Linked DNA regions of Alloalcanivorax dieselolei B5. The protein of the gene in region 1 interacts with the protein of each later gene in a pairwise test. Links are inferred from orthologs where the notes say so. Each region holds a gene or a part of one and is shown on either strand. Other genes may lie near its edges.

Region 1 (7,274 bases):
TAGTGACTGGGAATATCCTGCTGATCCTCTCTGTGTCACAATGCGCCGCCTTCTCCGGCGGGTTGGGCGAGCCATTTATTGTCCCTGGCTCAAAGGCCCGTGATGCCGGTGGCGAACACGAGTGATCAGGTATTGGTAGTGCCTTGACCCGCGCCTGTTATCGCGCAAGCCGTTCTTCGAGTATGGGAAAGGGGGCAGCCCGTGTCGAATAACGAACGGCAATATGTGACGGCGTGGTTAAACGGATGCCGCATATTTGACGGTTTCGTGAAAGTTCGCCCATCTCCTTGATTTAGTTGATAATTGTTTCGAGACACCAATTCGTGCAGACACCGACGAGGCATTCCCCATGGAGTTCGTGACCACTTGCCTGCCGGGCCTGGCCCCGCTGCTGGCCGAGGAACTGGTGGAGCTGGGCATATCCGTAACAGAGACCGGTAACGCCCATGTCATCATCGACGGGCGTCAGGAAGACGGCTTGCGGGTGTGCCTGTGGTCACGCCTGGCGGAGCGTGTGCTGCTGCCGCTGGTGACCCTGGAAATCAGCGCCGAAGAAGCCCCGGAAGCGCTGGCGGCGGCGCTGGACTGGCCGGCCCTGGTGGCGGCTGGGGCGCCCTTGTTCCTCAATCTGGAGCACGGCAAGGGCGTACGCGGCGACAACCGCATCAGTACCCGGCGGCTGGCGCGGGCGCTGCCCCCGTCACTGCGTGTTTCGGACAGTGAACTGGGGGCGTGCTGCGTCCGCGGGCGTCTGGACGAGAATCAGGCTCATTTGTGGCTGGATCTGGCCGGCACACCGCTGCACCGGCGCGGCTATCGCCTGGCCGGTGGCCGCGCGCCGCTGCGCGAGAATCTGGCGGCGGGCGTACTGAGAGCCGGTGGCTGGCATCGCCAGGATCGTCCTTCCATGTTGCTGGATCCGTTCTGCGGTAGCGGCACCCTGTTGATCGAAGCGGCCTGGATGGCCGGCGGCGTGGCGCCCGGCGCCTTGCGTCAGGACTTCGGATTCATGGCCTGGCGCGGGTGCCGGCGGGCGCTGTGGGAAGGGCTGCGCGAAGAGGCCGCCGCCACCTTGCACGACCCGCTGCCATTGCCGCCGCTGAAGGGCTTCGACGTGGACAACCGGGCCATCCAGTACGCCATGGATAACGCCGAGCGAGCCGGGGTGCGCCGCTCGCTGCACCTGGAGCGGCGCGAGCTGGGTGCCCTGCGCCAGCGGGATCTGGGCGACACCGGACTGCTGGTGACCAACCCGCCCTGGGGCGAGCGTCTGGAGGAGCGGGAGCGTTCCGCCTGGCTGCACGCCGGTCTTGGCCGCCTGATGGGGCAAAGGGCCCCCAACTGGACCGCGGTGTTGCTGGGTACCGATGTCACCACTCTGGATCGTTGCGGCATGGAACTGCAAAGCCAGCACCGCTTGCTCAACGGGCCGCTGAAGAACTATATCCGCGTCTACCGGCCACGGCCGCCGGTGCCGGAATCGCCGCTGCGGGTGGCGCCGGAGCCCGGCTTCGCGCCGCCGGAAGGGGCGCTGCCGCTGCTGAACCGGCTGCGCAAGAACGGCAAACACCTGCGCCGCTGGCTGGAGCGCGAGGATATCCAGTCGTACCGCCTGTATGACCGTGATCTGCCGGAATTCAACGTGGCGGTGGATATTTATGGCGATCAGGCGCTGGTGCAGGAATTCAAGGCGCCGTCCTCGATTGATCCGGACAAGGCCAAGGAGCGCCGCCAGTGGGCGGTGAGCGCGGTGCGCTCGGCGCTGGCGGTGCATCGGGAGCAGGTTCATCTGCGCACCCGCGAGCGGCAGAAGGGGCACAGTCAGTATCAGAAGCTGGACAGCCGAGGCCAGTACAAGGTGGTACGCGAAGGGCGTGCCCATCTGCTGGTGAATCTCAATGACTATCTGGATACCGGCCTGTTCCTGGATCATCGGCCGATGCGGCTGCGGCTGGCGCAGGAGTCCGCCGGCAAGCGTGTCCTGAATCTGTTCGCCTACACCGGTGCCGCCAGTGTTCACGCTCTGGTGGGCGGCGCCCGCCGGGTGGTGACGGTGGACGCCTCGCGCCGTTATCTGGACTGGGCCGCCTGTAACCTGGCCTTGAACGGCTTTTCCAGTGACGCTCACCCGCTGGAGCGGGCGGATGTAATGAGCTGGCTGGAAACCTGCCGCGAACAGTTCGATGTGGTGTTCTGTGATCCGCCCACGTTTTCCAATAACAAAAGCCGCCAGGACTTCGTGGTCCAGGAGCATCACGGCGAATTGATCCGCCGTATTCTCAAACGGCTCGAGCCCGGTGGTGTCTTGTACTTCTCCTGCAACTTCCGCCGTTTCGAGCTGGATGAAAGCATTCGTCGCTGGTACCAGGTGGAAGACCTTACCCAATGGAGCACCCCGGAGGACTTCCGCCGCCACGGGCTGCATCGTTGCTTCGCCATCCGTCACGGGGAAACGCCATGACCGTCAAGCTTTACACCACCTTGGGATGCCATTTGTGCGAGCGGGCCCGGGACATGCTGTTGACCGTGGATCCGGTGCTGGCCATCGAGGCCGTCGACATCGCCGAGGACGACGATTTGATCGCCCGGTACGGTGAGCGGATCCCGGTCTTGCGCCGGGGGGATCAGGAACTGGCCTGGCCATTCGGACTGCTGGACGTGCGTGCGTTTCTGATGGGGGAACGGCTGGCCTGAGGGGGCTTGGAGAAATGAATTCGGAGAGTGCTACAAGGCCGCTGTAGGAGCTTGCCTTGCAAGCGAATTGGATTTTGATTTAAGCCCCCACGGCGGCTACTAGGCCGCCGGCCAATCCCGCTGCAAAAACGCCAGAGTATTGGCCAGGGTTTGCTGGGCCAGGGCTTGCGTCGTTTCGCCCCGCAGGGTCGCCACCCGTTCGCCGATCCAGGGCAGCAGGCAGGGTTCATTGCGTCGTTTTTTCGCCGGAGGCTCCGGCAGGTCCCGTGGCAACAGGTAAGGCGCGTCGGTTTCCAGCAGCAGCCGGTTGCCGGGAATGTGCGGCACCAGTTCGGCCAGTTCCCGGCCGCGCCGTTCGTCGCAGACCCAGCCGGTGATGCCGATGAAGCAATCCAGGTCCAGGTAGTCGAACAGGGGCCGGCGCTGGTCGGTGAAACAGTGCACCACGACAGCGGGCAAACGGTCCCGCCAGGCCTTGAGCATCGGCAGGAAGCGATCATGGGCGTCCCGCTGATGCAAAAACACCGGCTTGTTCAGCCCGGCGGCCAGTGCCAGCTGCGCTTCGAACGCTTTTTCCTGATCCGGGCGCGGGGAGAAATCCCGATTAAAGTCCAGGCCCATCTCGCCAGCCGCCGCCACCGCCGGTTGCTCCAGCAGTTCCCGTAATTCCGACAGGACCTCGTCGTTACAGAAGCGGGCACTATGCGGGTGCAGGCCGGCGGTACAGAGCAGGCCCTGATCGGGGTAGCGTTGGCACAGCGCCAGCGCTTGCCGGGATTCCTCGACGTTGGTGCCGGTCAGCAGCAGGCGGTTGACGCCGGCCTGCCGGGCCCGTTGTAGTACCGCTTCACGGTCGTCAGCGAACTGGCGATCGGTGAGGTTGACGCCGATGTCCGCCCATTCACACTCAGTGGATCCCGGCATGCTCATCCGGCGCCTTGCCCCTGAACCGGTGTCAGGTCGCCCAGCCGTTCCTCAAGCCGCTCACGCAGGTCCTCCACCCGGCGCCGGTTGGCGCCGAAATCGTAGTATCCGACCCGGGACGCGGAGCGCACTTCAATACCGCCATTCTCGTGCACATAGAAAGTGACGTCATCAACGAAGCGAAGCACGCGGCTGGTGAAACGGGCTTGCAAGCGGGCTGGCCCAACCTGCTCAAAACTGACACGGGGCAGGGTGGCCAGCACGTCGCTCAGCAGTTTGAGACTGCCGGCACGATCGGCGTAGCCGGGAAGAGGTTCCACCCGATGCCGTTCATCCGTGGCCAGGCTGGACACGCAATTGGGCGAGGACGGGCAGGGCGCTAGCAAACGGGTATCGTTCATGGCAAAGCTACTCAGCAATAACAAACCACAGGCACAGAGAACACGGCGGACATGCCGTGAGAGAACCCGTGATGCGCCCCCGGCGCTTGGCATCCGCTGGGACGCCCGACCCTCCCTGGCACGTCGACTGATGTCGCCGTTATCACTGTGCTTATCCTTGGTCCTGACCGTCCTGTTCATGGAGGCTCCGTCTCATGGTGCTTCCCATGGTGCCTCCATGGCGTCTACGGAAGGTCATGGCCTTTCATTCCCTGGCCATCAATGTGGCGACAACAGGACCACAGGTGCCATGGAGAAAACGCAAATGCGTGCGTAGTCTAACCGGCACTAATGCATTTTGTCTCTTCGGGGGCGACTTAATGCGAGTTCGGATCACGGATCAGGCCGACGAACACACCTTCGATGATCAGTTGATCCGCGGGCACCTGGATCGGTTCGTAGTCTTCGTTGGCCGGTAACAAAGTGGCGTCGGATTTGTTCAGCCGCAGTGTCTTCACCGTCACCTCCTCGCCGATACGGGCGACCACGATTTCACCGGAACGGGCCGTTTCGCTCTTGCGCACGGCGATCAGGTCGCCGTCGAAGATGCCGGCGTCGATCATGCTGTCCCCCTGCACCTTGAGCAGGTAGGTGGGCCGTTGACGAAACAGTCCGCGTGGCACCGGTACCGTGCGCTGCACGTTTTCCACCGCCTCGATCGGGGTGCCGGCGGCCACCTTGCCCACCACTGGCAATTCGTCCTCGTCGCCGAGAGCGGACTCCAAAAGCTGAATGCCGCGGGAGCGGTCGCTGTGCAGGCGGATATAGCCCTTGCGCTCCAGCGCCCGCAGGTGATCGGAGGCGGCGTTCTTGGACTGGAACCCCATGCGTTCGGCGATTTCCGCCCGGGTGGGGGCCATGCCGGTGTCCGCCTGTGAGTCACGGATGCAATCCAGCACCTGCTGCTGGCGGAGGGTCAGTTTGCTGCTCATGTCGGTCTCCTGTGGTGGCCGGGCGCGGCGGTATCCGGCTCGGATTGAGACGGTGCGGCGCCGCGGACGCCTGTTCCGTTCCGTCGCGAAACCCTGCGGCGACGGGAATGGAATACTGATAATACGAACAGTATAATATGTCCAGTGTTTTTGTCATCCCCGATGTTGTTGCAAGGCGCTCTCCGCTCGCCTTGCACGGCCATCCAAGCTAGGCTATGCGCTCGGCGCTTCCCGGGGGGGAGGCGTCATCGTGCCGCTGTATTCGCTGCTAAAGCCGCTTCCCGCGGAGGGGCTACGGAGCCACTGTGGGAGCTTGCCCTGCAAGCGAATAGCGCTGCATTCCAAGAATTCGCTTGCAGGGCAAGCTCCTACAGCAGCCATTTCAGCGAATGGTGGGGCTGCGGCGATTGGGGGAGAAATGAAGCAGGCCGAGTGGCAACGTTCTCAGCAGGCGCGGGTGGAGTCGTTACTTTCCGGCGTGCCGTTTTTCAATGAAGTGTCCCGTGACGATGCCGACCAGCGAGCCTTGCTGCTGGCCGGGACCCGGATTCTTGAAGCCGCGCCGGGCGAGGTGGTGATTCAGGCTGGAGCCGAGGCCCGCGGGCTCTATTTTTTGCTGCGTGGAGAGCTGTGGGTGCTTGGTGAGGGCACACCGCCGCCAGTGGTGTACCGGGTGTCTCCGGGGGAGGTGTTTGGCGCTTTGTCCCTGCTGCTGGCGACGCCGCGCAGCGCCACCTTGAAGGTGGCGGAAAAAGTGGCGGAGGGAGACCGGGCGAAACCGGCGGTGCTGGCGCGCTTGTCGTTCGCCGATTTCGATGAGCCGCGGGTGGCTCTGTTCAGTCTTGGAACGCGCCTGGCGCTGTTTCACATGCTGGTGCATCAGATTCGCTGGGCGGTGGAGGTGCAGCGTCTGGCGGCGCCGGACGCGGAATTGGAAGCGGCCCTGCGCAAGATCCCGGTTTATCACGGCGAGAAGGAAACCGCACAGGAACTGGCGGCGCTGCGTGAACAGGCGCGGGCGCTGGCGGCGCTGTTATGCCGCTGGAACGACCACCCTCGTGCCGGGCCGGCGATGACGTAACGGATCGACCCGGCCGGGCTGGTGGCCGGGCTGCCGCATGATTCGCGGACGGGTGAGGCGGGCCGGTGCCGTCAGTCCGATTTCTTGTCCTTGCGCTGGACTTTCACCGCCAGCACGTCGCAATGGGCGCCGGGTACCAGGCCTCGGGCAGTGGAGCCCAGCAGCAGAGCCAGGCCGCTGCGGGTGTGGCTGCCCACCACGATCAGATCCACGCCCAGGGCATCGGCCTTGTCGACGATGGTCTTTTCGATGGAACCCAGCTCCACGTGGATGCGATCCTCGCCGATCTGGTACTGGCGGGCGTATTCCAGTGCGGTTTCGCGGGCCTGCTTGACCAGACCGCTTTGCAGGTCGGTGACGTCCATGGGCACATCCGCCCCATAGGCCAGGGCCAGCGGCTCGATCACATGAATCAGATGCAGCTCGCCGGTGGCGTTACCTTCCAGCACCCCGGCGGCACGGCACAGGATGTCGGCGGACTCGTCACTGCAATCGATGGCGACAAGAATTCTTTGATACGGAGCAGTCACGGCGATCTCCCTCGAACGCTTTTCACCGAGTATAGCCCGCTCCCGGGAAGCGGTCGATTGATGCTGATCAAGGCCCGCCCGGCGGGCGATCCGGCCCGGGCGGGAAGGCCATGGGCAGGGCCCCCGGGAGGCACCGAAAAGGGATTGTGCCACCCCGAAGCTTGACCGGACGTTAGCGCCGCTGTCTAAATAGGCGCCCCTGAGGGCCCCCGAAACGGGGCCTGGACATCGTATCCGGCCGGGGAAGGCCGGATCGACCGACTTCTCGGTAATTCAGTAGTGGGTGACGAACGTAATGGGTAAGTCCCTGGTAATTGTGGAGTCGCCGGCCAAGGCGAAAACCATTAACCGCTATTTGGGCGATGACTTCATCGTCAAGTCCAGTGTGGGCCACGTGCGCGATCTGCCGGTCAGCGGCGGTGGCAAAAAGTCCACGCCCCAGGAACGGGCCAAGGAGGCGGCCTATACCCGTTCGCTGCCAAAGGAAGAGCGCGAGGCCTATAAAAAGAAGAAAGCGCAGTCTCAGCTGATCAACCGCATGGGGGTGGACCCGGAGCACGGTTGGAAGGCGCACTACGAGATCCTGCCCGGCAAGGAAAAGGTCATCGATGAACTCAAGCGCCTGGCCGTCAACGCCGAGCGCATCTATCTGGCCACTGACTTGGACCGCGAA
Region 2 (7,298 bases), 1.3 Mb from region 1 along the record:
AATCATGATCAGGATCCGGTGGAGCTGTTGTACCGGTAGCGGCAAATCATAGAGCGAGAAATCGATGAAGCTGGAAACGTCCTGGGAACTCAGCGTCTGCGCCAATTGCAGAGCGCTCATTTCATTCTGGTGAACGCTGAACTTCACCTCCGCGTTGCGGCCACCATCCAGGCTGTACAGGGGCGCCTGTCCACTCCACCACACCAGACGGTCCTCCGGCAGCCCCTGCTGACCGGTATTGGGGTTGAAATACAGCCAGGCATCGCCGTTGTAGGAACGCAACCATAACTCCGGCTGCTGATTCTGCACCTCGGACAGACGCAGGGTGTACACCGGCTCCGCCGGGATGTGCGCCACCGCCAGCAGCAGATCCACCACCCGGGCCCGGTTCTCCGGCGCCATGTTCCCACCCAGCAACAACCGGACATTATCGTTGTCGTCGCGGCTATTGACCCGTTTGATGGTCTCGCTGATGAAGGTTTCGATGTCCGCGGAATGCTGGCGAATCGGTGCCAGCAGGGCGTCGGCGGCCACTTTTTCCGCCCCGGACAGCGTCGGGCTGGGGCGGAATTGCGGCCCGGGTTCCTTCGCCTGACCGCCGGGCTCGGCGAAACGGGGGGTGATCAGCAATCGGTAATACAGGCTCTGCCGCCCCTCCACCCGACGGCTGGACCAGGTCACCAACCGGTTGCCACCCTCACGGCTGACGTTGACGCCATAGTTATTGGAGATAAAGCTTTCATTCAGCGTGGTGAAACCACTGTCCAGTGGTGGCACGAACATTCGCACCTTCACCGGGTGGTTACCCCTGGCCTGAAACTGGACCTGAGCATCCACCACCCAGACCGGATCGGTTTCACTTTCGGTAACCGGCACTTTCTGAATCAGAATCTGGTAGGCCATGCTGCCTATGCCCAGAACCAACAATGCCACGGCCAGCAGCCGCGCGTGCAGTTTCACAGAACCCATGTTCCAGCCTTATTCGGTTTCTTCGGCCGCCAAGCCGACGGTGTCTTCCCTGGAGCAGGATGGCGCACCCCCGCTCATGGATTGTGCCGGGTCCACCAGAGCCCCCAGCGAAACCAGCGCCTCGGATCCCACCAGCAGCGGGAACCGGAAGTCACTGCGATCGGTCAGATTGACGTCCACCTGCCGGGCCCGGTCACGGACACACAGCGTCAATTCCACCACCGGACGGCGGCTGTAGCCCGGCGCCCCGTCGATCTGGTTTTCGGCACGGCGTTTGATACGCACATGTTTGGACAGTGGCAGTTCAAGCGTGCGCCACTGATCCTGCTCCAGCCCGATTTTCTCGCGCTGCTCTGGCACCATCCACAGATCAAAGGATACCCAATCCTGTCCATCCCGCTTGAAAGTCCGGATTTGCCGGGCACTGAGCGAAGCGGACTGGGCTCCGGTGTCCAGTTTAGCGGGCAGCGCGATACCCAGCTCTTCGATCATGATCTCTTCGTTGAGGCCCAGAATGATCTTTCCGGGGTCCTCGCCGTCGGCGACGGCCTTGATGGGCAGGGCCAGACAAAACGCTATCGCCACTGCATACCTTATGCCGCACGCACACCCAAACCGCATATAGCGAATACCTTCCTTGTCCAGAACCACATTGGAGAAATGCCACCACGAGCAGGCTGATATGCCAATCCGGGCAGCCCGGGAAGCCAGGGAGGCTCGAAACGGATCGTCATCGACGGGCAGTGTATGACCGGTACGACCCCGTTTGGTTGCGCCATTCTAGGCGAATGCGCACTACCTTGAAGCAACAACCGCAAAATCGTGAACCGGGTCGCATTCTCTCATAGCCCGCGGGCGCCGCCCACTGTCACCGGCGGTTAGCCATACGCCCGACAAGACGGTGGCTTCGGTAGCCAAGGGGACTGTACAATGCGCTCCCGCCGTGGCCCCGCCACGGCCTTATTACTCGCTTCGGAGCCTGTTTCGTGATTGAACGTCTGCGCAATATCGCCATCATCGCCCACGTTGACCACGGCAAGACCACCCTGGTGGACAAGCTGTTGCAACAGTCGGGCACACTGGGAGACCGCGCCGGCGACGTCGAGCGGGTAATGGACTCCAACGACCTGGAGAAGGAACGAGGCATCACCATCCTCTCCAAGAACACCGCCCTTAAATACGGCGACTACCGTATCAATATCGTCGACACCCCTGGCCACGCCGACTTCGGTGGCGAGGTGGAGCGCGTCATGTCGATGGTGGACTCGGTGCTGCTGCTGGTGGACGCGGTGGACGGCCCCATGCCGCAGACCCGCTTCGTGACCCAGAAAGCGTTCGCCGCCGGCCTCAAGCCGATCGTGGTGATCAACAAGATCGACCGCCCCGGCGCCCGCCCGGACTGGGTCATGGATCAGGTGTTCGATCTGTTCGACAATCTCGGCGCCAGCGACGAGCAGCTGGACTTCCCGGTGGTGTACGCCTCCGCCCTGAACGGCATCGCCGGCCAGGAGCCGGATCAGATGGCGGAAGACATGACCCCGCTGTTCCAGACCATCATCGACCGGGTGCCGGCACCGGAAGTGGATGCCGACGGCCCGTTCCAGATGCAGATTTCCTCGCTGGACTACAACAGCTACCTGGGCGTGATCGGCATCGGTCGTATCAAGCGTGGCCAGGTAAAAGCCAACTCGCAGGTGAAGATCATCGATCGCGAGGGCAAGGTACGTAACGGCCGGATACTGCAGATCATGGGGCACCATGGTCTGGAGCGGGTGGATGTCAGCGAGGCCGGCGCCGGCGATATTGTCTGTGTCACCGGCATGGACCCGCTGGATATTTCCGACACCCTGTGCGACCCGAACAATGTCGAGGCCCTGCCACCGCTGACCGTGGACGAGCCCACCGTGAGCATGGTGTTCCACGTTAACACCTCGCCGTTCGCCGGCCAGGACGGCAAGTTCGTCACCAGCCGCCAGATTCGTGAGCGCCTGGAGGCGGAGCTCAAGCACAACGTAGCCCTGCGCGTGGAAGAAACTGGCAGCGCCGACCAGTTCCGTGTCTCCGGCCGTGGCGAACTGCACCTGTCGGTACTGATCGAGAACATGCGCCGCGAAGGCTTCGAGCTGGCCGTGGGCCGCCCGCAAGTGATCGTGCGCGAAGTGGACGGCCAGAAGCAGGAGCCTTACGAGAATGTAATGGCCGACGTGGAAGAACAGCACCAGGGCGCGATCATGGAACACCTGGGCCTGCGCCGCGCCGAGATGACCAACATGGAGCCCGATGGCAAAGGCCGTGTACGCCTGACCTTCGTCGTGCCCAGCCGCGGCCTGATCGGCTTCCGCAGTCTGTTCCTGACACTCACCTCCGGCACCGGCATCCTCAACAGCACCTTCAGTCACTACGGTGAGTACAAACCCGGCGACATGGCCCAGCGCAACAATGGCGTGCTGGTCTCCATGGTCAAGGGCAAGGTGCTGGCGTTCGCCCTGTTCAATCTGCAGGAGCGTGGCCGCATGCTGATCGACCCCAACGTGGAAGTTTACGAAGGCCAATTGATTGGTATCCACAGCCGGGGCAATGACCTGGTGGTGAACCCCACCAAGGGCAAGCAGCTCACCAACATGCGCGCCTCCGGCACCGACGAGAACGTGATTCTCACCCCGCCGGTGCGCTTCAGCCTGGAACAGGCCCTGGACTTCATCGAGGACGATGAGCTGGTGGAGGTCACCCCGCACTATCTGCGCCTGCGCAAGAAATTGCTTACCGAAACCGAGCGCAAGCGCGCCAGTCGTTAAAATCCCGCCTCAGAGCCAGTCCTTAGCGCCGCTCCATTTTTTGGGGCGGCGCCGATTTTAAGCAATTATTTTCGCCCGCATATGCACTAAAACCAGTCTGTTTTTAGGCTTTTGGTGAACGTTCTGTAAAAAAGCCCCCGCATGGATATCGACGGCAAAAGAATCCCCCTAATGTCTTTAATTCCACATGGAGGAATCAAGGGGAACGAGACGATGAAACCCTCTCTTTTACTTTTGCCGCTTGCCGCCGCCCTTCTGGCCACCGGCTGTGCCAGCCAACAAACCACCACCATGGACAGCAGCGCCGACAACCAACGTCTGCAACAACTGGAGCAGGAAAACCAGCAACTACGCGCCCAATTGGGCAATGAGCAGCCCGCGCCCGCATCTCAGGCCCCCGATCTGCTGCCACCGAACGCCAAACCCGGACACTGTTACGCCCGAGTGGTGATTCCGGAAACCTATAAAACGGAAATGGAACGGGTCATGGTGTCGGCGGAAGACACCAAACTCACCACCACTCCCGCTCGTTATGAAACCGTGCAGGAACGGGTGCTGGTGAGAGAAGCCACCACCAAGCTGATCACCAAGCCGGCGGAATACCGCACGGTCTCCGAACAGGTGCTGGTGCGTCCCGCCTACACCACCTGGAAAAAAGGCCGCGGCCCGATCGAGCGAATCGACCAGGCCACCGGCGAGATCATGTGTCTGGTGGAAGTGCCGGCGGAATACAAAACCGTCCAGCGCAAGGAGCTGGTGCAGCCGGAACGGGTGGAGGAAGTCGCCATCCCCGCCGAATACAAGACCATCGAAGTGGTCAAGCAGGTGGCACCACCGCAGACTCACAAACAGGTTATTCCCGCTCAATACCGGGATGTTCCGAAGCAGGTGAAAGTCACCAACGCCGACATGGAATGGCGTGAAATCCTGTGCGAAACCAACACCACTCCGGACGTGGTCCGCCGTCTGCAACAGGCGCTCAAGAACGAAGGCTACGATCCGACCTGGGTGGATGGCGTTTATGGCAGCCGCACCCGGGCCGCCGTCATCGCCTATCAGAAGGACAATAATCTGCCTTCCGGTCAGTTGACCATGCGCACCCTCAACGAACTGGGCGTGAAACTCTGACCTCACCGCCCACGGCGGGCCCCGCCCGCCGTGGCCTCCCCTGTCTTTTTGCCCGCATAGCCGCCGGACACGCTATACTCCCTCCCCCTTCCGGCTTCCTTGTGCCCCTCAAATGCTGCACGTTGCCCTGTACCAACCGGAAATCCCGCCGAACACCGGCAATATCATTCGCCTCGCCGCCAATACCGGCGCCGGGCTGCATCTGATCGAGCCGCTCGGTTTCAGTCTGGATGAAAAGCGCCTGCGGCGCGCGGGGCTGGACTATTCGGAATGGGCGAGAGTGACCGTGCACCCGGATTTCGAGGCCTTCCTGGCCGCCATGGCCGGGGCTCGCCTGTTCGCTCTGACCACCAAGGGCCACACCACACCCAGTGACACCCGGTTCGAGGACGGCGATGTGCTGCTGTTCGGCCCGGAAACCCGGGGATTGCCCGCGGAGATCCTGGACCGGCTGGCGCCGGCGCAACGGCTGCGGCTGCCGATGGTGGCCGACAGCCGCAGTCTCAACCTGAGCAACGCGGTGGCGGTAACCCTCTACGAGGCCTGGCGCCAGTTGGGGTACCCGGGCGCGGTGACAGGCTGATCGCGGCTGGTGAGCCGCGATGTCATCCGTCAGTATCGTCTTTACTGAACCGTCACGCTCTCGTTGCCTTCCGCCTGCTGTTGACGCTGTTGCTGGTACAGAGCGTCGAAGTTCAGCGGCTGCAATACCATCTGCGGGAAAGACGCCTTGGACACCAGATCCGACACCACTTCGCGCACGTAAGGGAACAGCAGATTGGGGCAATAAGCGCCGAGCAGCTGATTACGCTCCTCGTCTTCGATACCGACCAGAGTGAAGATGCCGGCCTGTTTTACTTCCACCAGATAAAAGGTTTTCTCTTCCCCTTCATCCTTGGCGGTCACGGTCACCGTCACTTCCACCTCGTACTCGTTGGAGTCACCGAGCCGGCGGGCATTGTTGTTCAACTGAACATTGACCTTCGGCTTCCACTCCTGCAGGAAAATCTCGGGCGCGCCCGGGCACTCGAAGGAAGCGTCCTTCAGGTACACGCGCTGCAGTTGAAATACTTTTTCCTGTTGATCCGCCATCATTATCTCCATGGTTTGCAAGGCCGCCCCCGGCGACCCGTGTTATTCGGCAAGCAAGGCATCCAGCTTGCCCGCCCGTTCCAGGGCGTAAAGTTCATCGCAGCCCCCCACATGGTGCGGCCCGATCCAGATTTGCGGCACGGTACGCCGGCCGCTGCGTTCCATCATCTCCTGGCGTCCTCCGGCAACACGATCCACATCGATTTCATGAAGCCGCGCCGCCTTCGACACCAACAAACTTTTGGCCCGCCGGCAGAAAGGACACCACGAGGTGGTGTACATTGTCACCTCGGCCATACTGCCACCTCGGCCATCAGGCCTTCACCACCGGCAGGTTATCATTGCGCCAGGCGTTGATGCCGCCCTGAATGCGGTAAAGGTTGGGAATCCCCTTGCCACGCAGCTGACGCCCCAGGTGTGACGACTGATTGCCCATTTTGCAGGCCAGAATCACGGGACGGTCCTTATAGGCCTGTAGCTGCGAAAGCTGATCCATGACCTGCCCGGAGGGGATATTGACACTACCAGCGATGTGGCCGGCGCGGAACTCCTCGCCGTCACGCAGGTCGATGATCACGCCGTTTTGCTGGTTGATCAGATTGGTGGCCAATTGCGGACTGATGGGCTTGCCCCCACGCCGGGACTCAATCGTGAAGAAAACAGCCCACAACAGAAAGAAGGCGGAGACCAGAAGATAATGGTTGCTGGCAAACTCGATCAAACGATCCATGGTTGCGTTCCTGCCGAGGTAAAATCGGCGCCAAGTATACACATCGGGGGCCGGTTACGGTAAAACCCGCTGCCATGAGACGTCTTTTTCCCCTGCTCCTGCTGTTGAGCCTGGTTGCCCGGGCGGACGATCCGTCCGCCAAGCAACTGGAAGCCCTGAAGGAGCGCATCCGCGAGCTGACCTCGGCTCAGAATCAGGACCTGGAGCGCCGCGACGACCTGCAGGCGAAGCTGCGTGATACCGAAAAACGCATCGGTACCCTGGGCCGTGAACAACGCCACCTGGACCGGGAGGTCCAGGACGCCGAGCAACGTCTGGCCGAGACCGAACAGCGCCAGGCCGAACTGGCGGCGGAGAAGAAGGTTCAATTGTCGTGGCTGGCCCGCACCGTGCGGACCAGCTACCAGGCCGGCCGGGAGGAGCGCATCAAGCTGCTGCTCAACCAGGAGGAGCCGGAACGGGTAGCCCGGCTGCTACGCTACCAGGAATATTTCCAGCGCGCGCGGCGGGATCGCCTGGTCAACCTGGAAGGGGAACTGGTCGATCTGCGCCAGGTGGCCCGGGAAGTGGCCGATGCCCGCGCC

What was found.
Region 2: the proteins of rlmKL (region 1) and typA interact in binary tests that used the Escherichia coli proteins (3 or more experiments, as listed by UniProt). The link is inferred for Alloalcanivorax dieselolei B5 from one-to-one orthologs.

The regions. Positions count from the first base shown.
Region 1 is NC_018691.1:1,962,200-1,969,473, forward strand. Bases 1-2,905 are described here. They hold rlmKL (bifunctional 23S rRNA (guanine(2069)-N(7))-methyltransferase RlmK/23S rRNA (guanine(2445)-N(2))-methyltransferase RlmL), read left to right. Parts: upstream 1-349; coding sequence 350-2,461; downstream 2,462-2,905. Other genes in these bases: B5T_RS08900 (glutaredoxin family protein), read left to right, coding at 2,458-2,694; B5T_RS08905 (TatD family hydrolase), read right to left, coding at 2,794-2,905. In the rest of the region: more of B5T_RS08905, read right to left, coding at 2,906-3,618; B5T_RS08910 (DUF1499 domain-containing protein), read right to left, coding at 3,621-4,019; transcriptional repressor LexA, read right to left, coding at 4,376-4,990; B5T_RS08920 (cyclic nucleotide-binding domain-containing protein), read left to right, coding at 5,409-6,071; B5T_RS08925 (universal stress protein), read right to left, coding at 6,143-6,601; topA (type I DNA topoisomerase), read left to right, coding at 6,897-7,274. UniProt on the Escherichia coli protein: Specifically methylates the guanine in position 2445 (m2G2445) and the guanine in position 2069 (m7G2069) of 23S rRNA. Methylation occurs before assembly of 23S rRNA into 50S subunits.
Region 2 is NC_018691.1:635,848-643,145, reverse strand. The notes cover bases 1,431-4,359. They hold typA (translational GTPase TypA), read left to right. Parts: upstream 1,431-1,955; coding sequence 1,956-3,764; downstream 3,765-4,359. Other genes in these bases: B5T_RS03010 (peptidoglycan-binding domain-containing protein), read left to right, coding at 3,978-4,359; B5T_RS03020 (ATP-dependent zinc protease family protein), read right to left, coding at 1,431-1,554. Also shown: B5T_RS03025 (inactive transglutaminase family protein), read right to left, coding at 1-969; more of B5T_RS03020, read right to left, coding at 979-1,430; more of B5T_RS03010, read left to right, coding at 4,360-4,892; tRNA (uridine(34)/cytosine(34)/5-carboxymethylaminomethyluridine(34)-2'-O)-methyltransferase TrmL, read left to right, coding at 5,005-5,475; protein-export chaperone SecB, read right to left, coding at 5,517-5,984; grxC (glutaredoxin 3), read right to left, coding at 6,027-6,281; B5T_RS02990 (rhodanese-like domain-containing protein), read right to left, coding at 6,298-6,714; B5T_RS23710 (murein hydrolase activator EnvC family protein), read left to right, coding at 6,789-7,298. UniProt on the Escherichia coli protein: A 50S ribosomal subunit assembly protein with GTPase and nucleotide-independent chaperone activity, required for 50S subunit assembly at low temperatures, may also play a role in translation.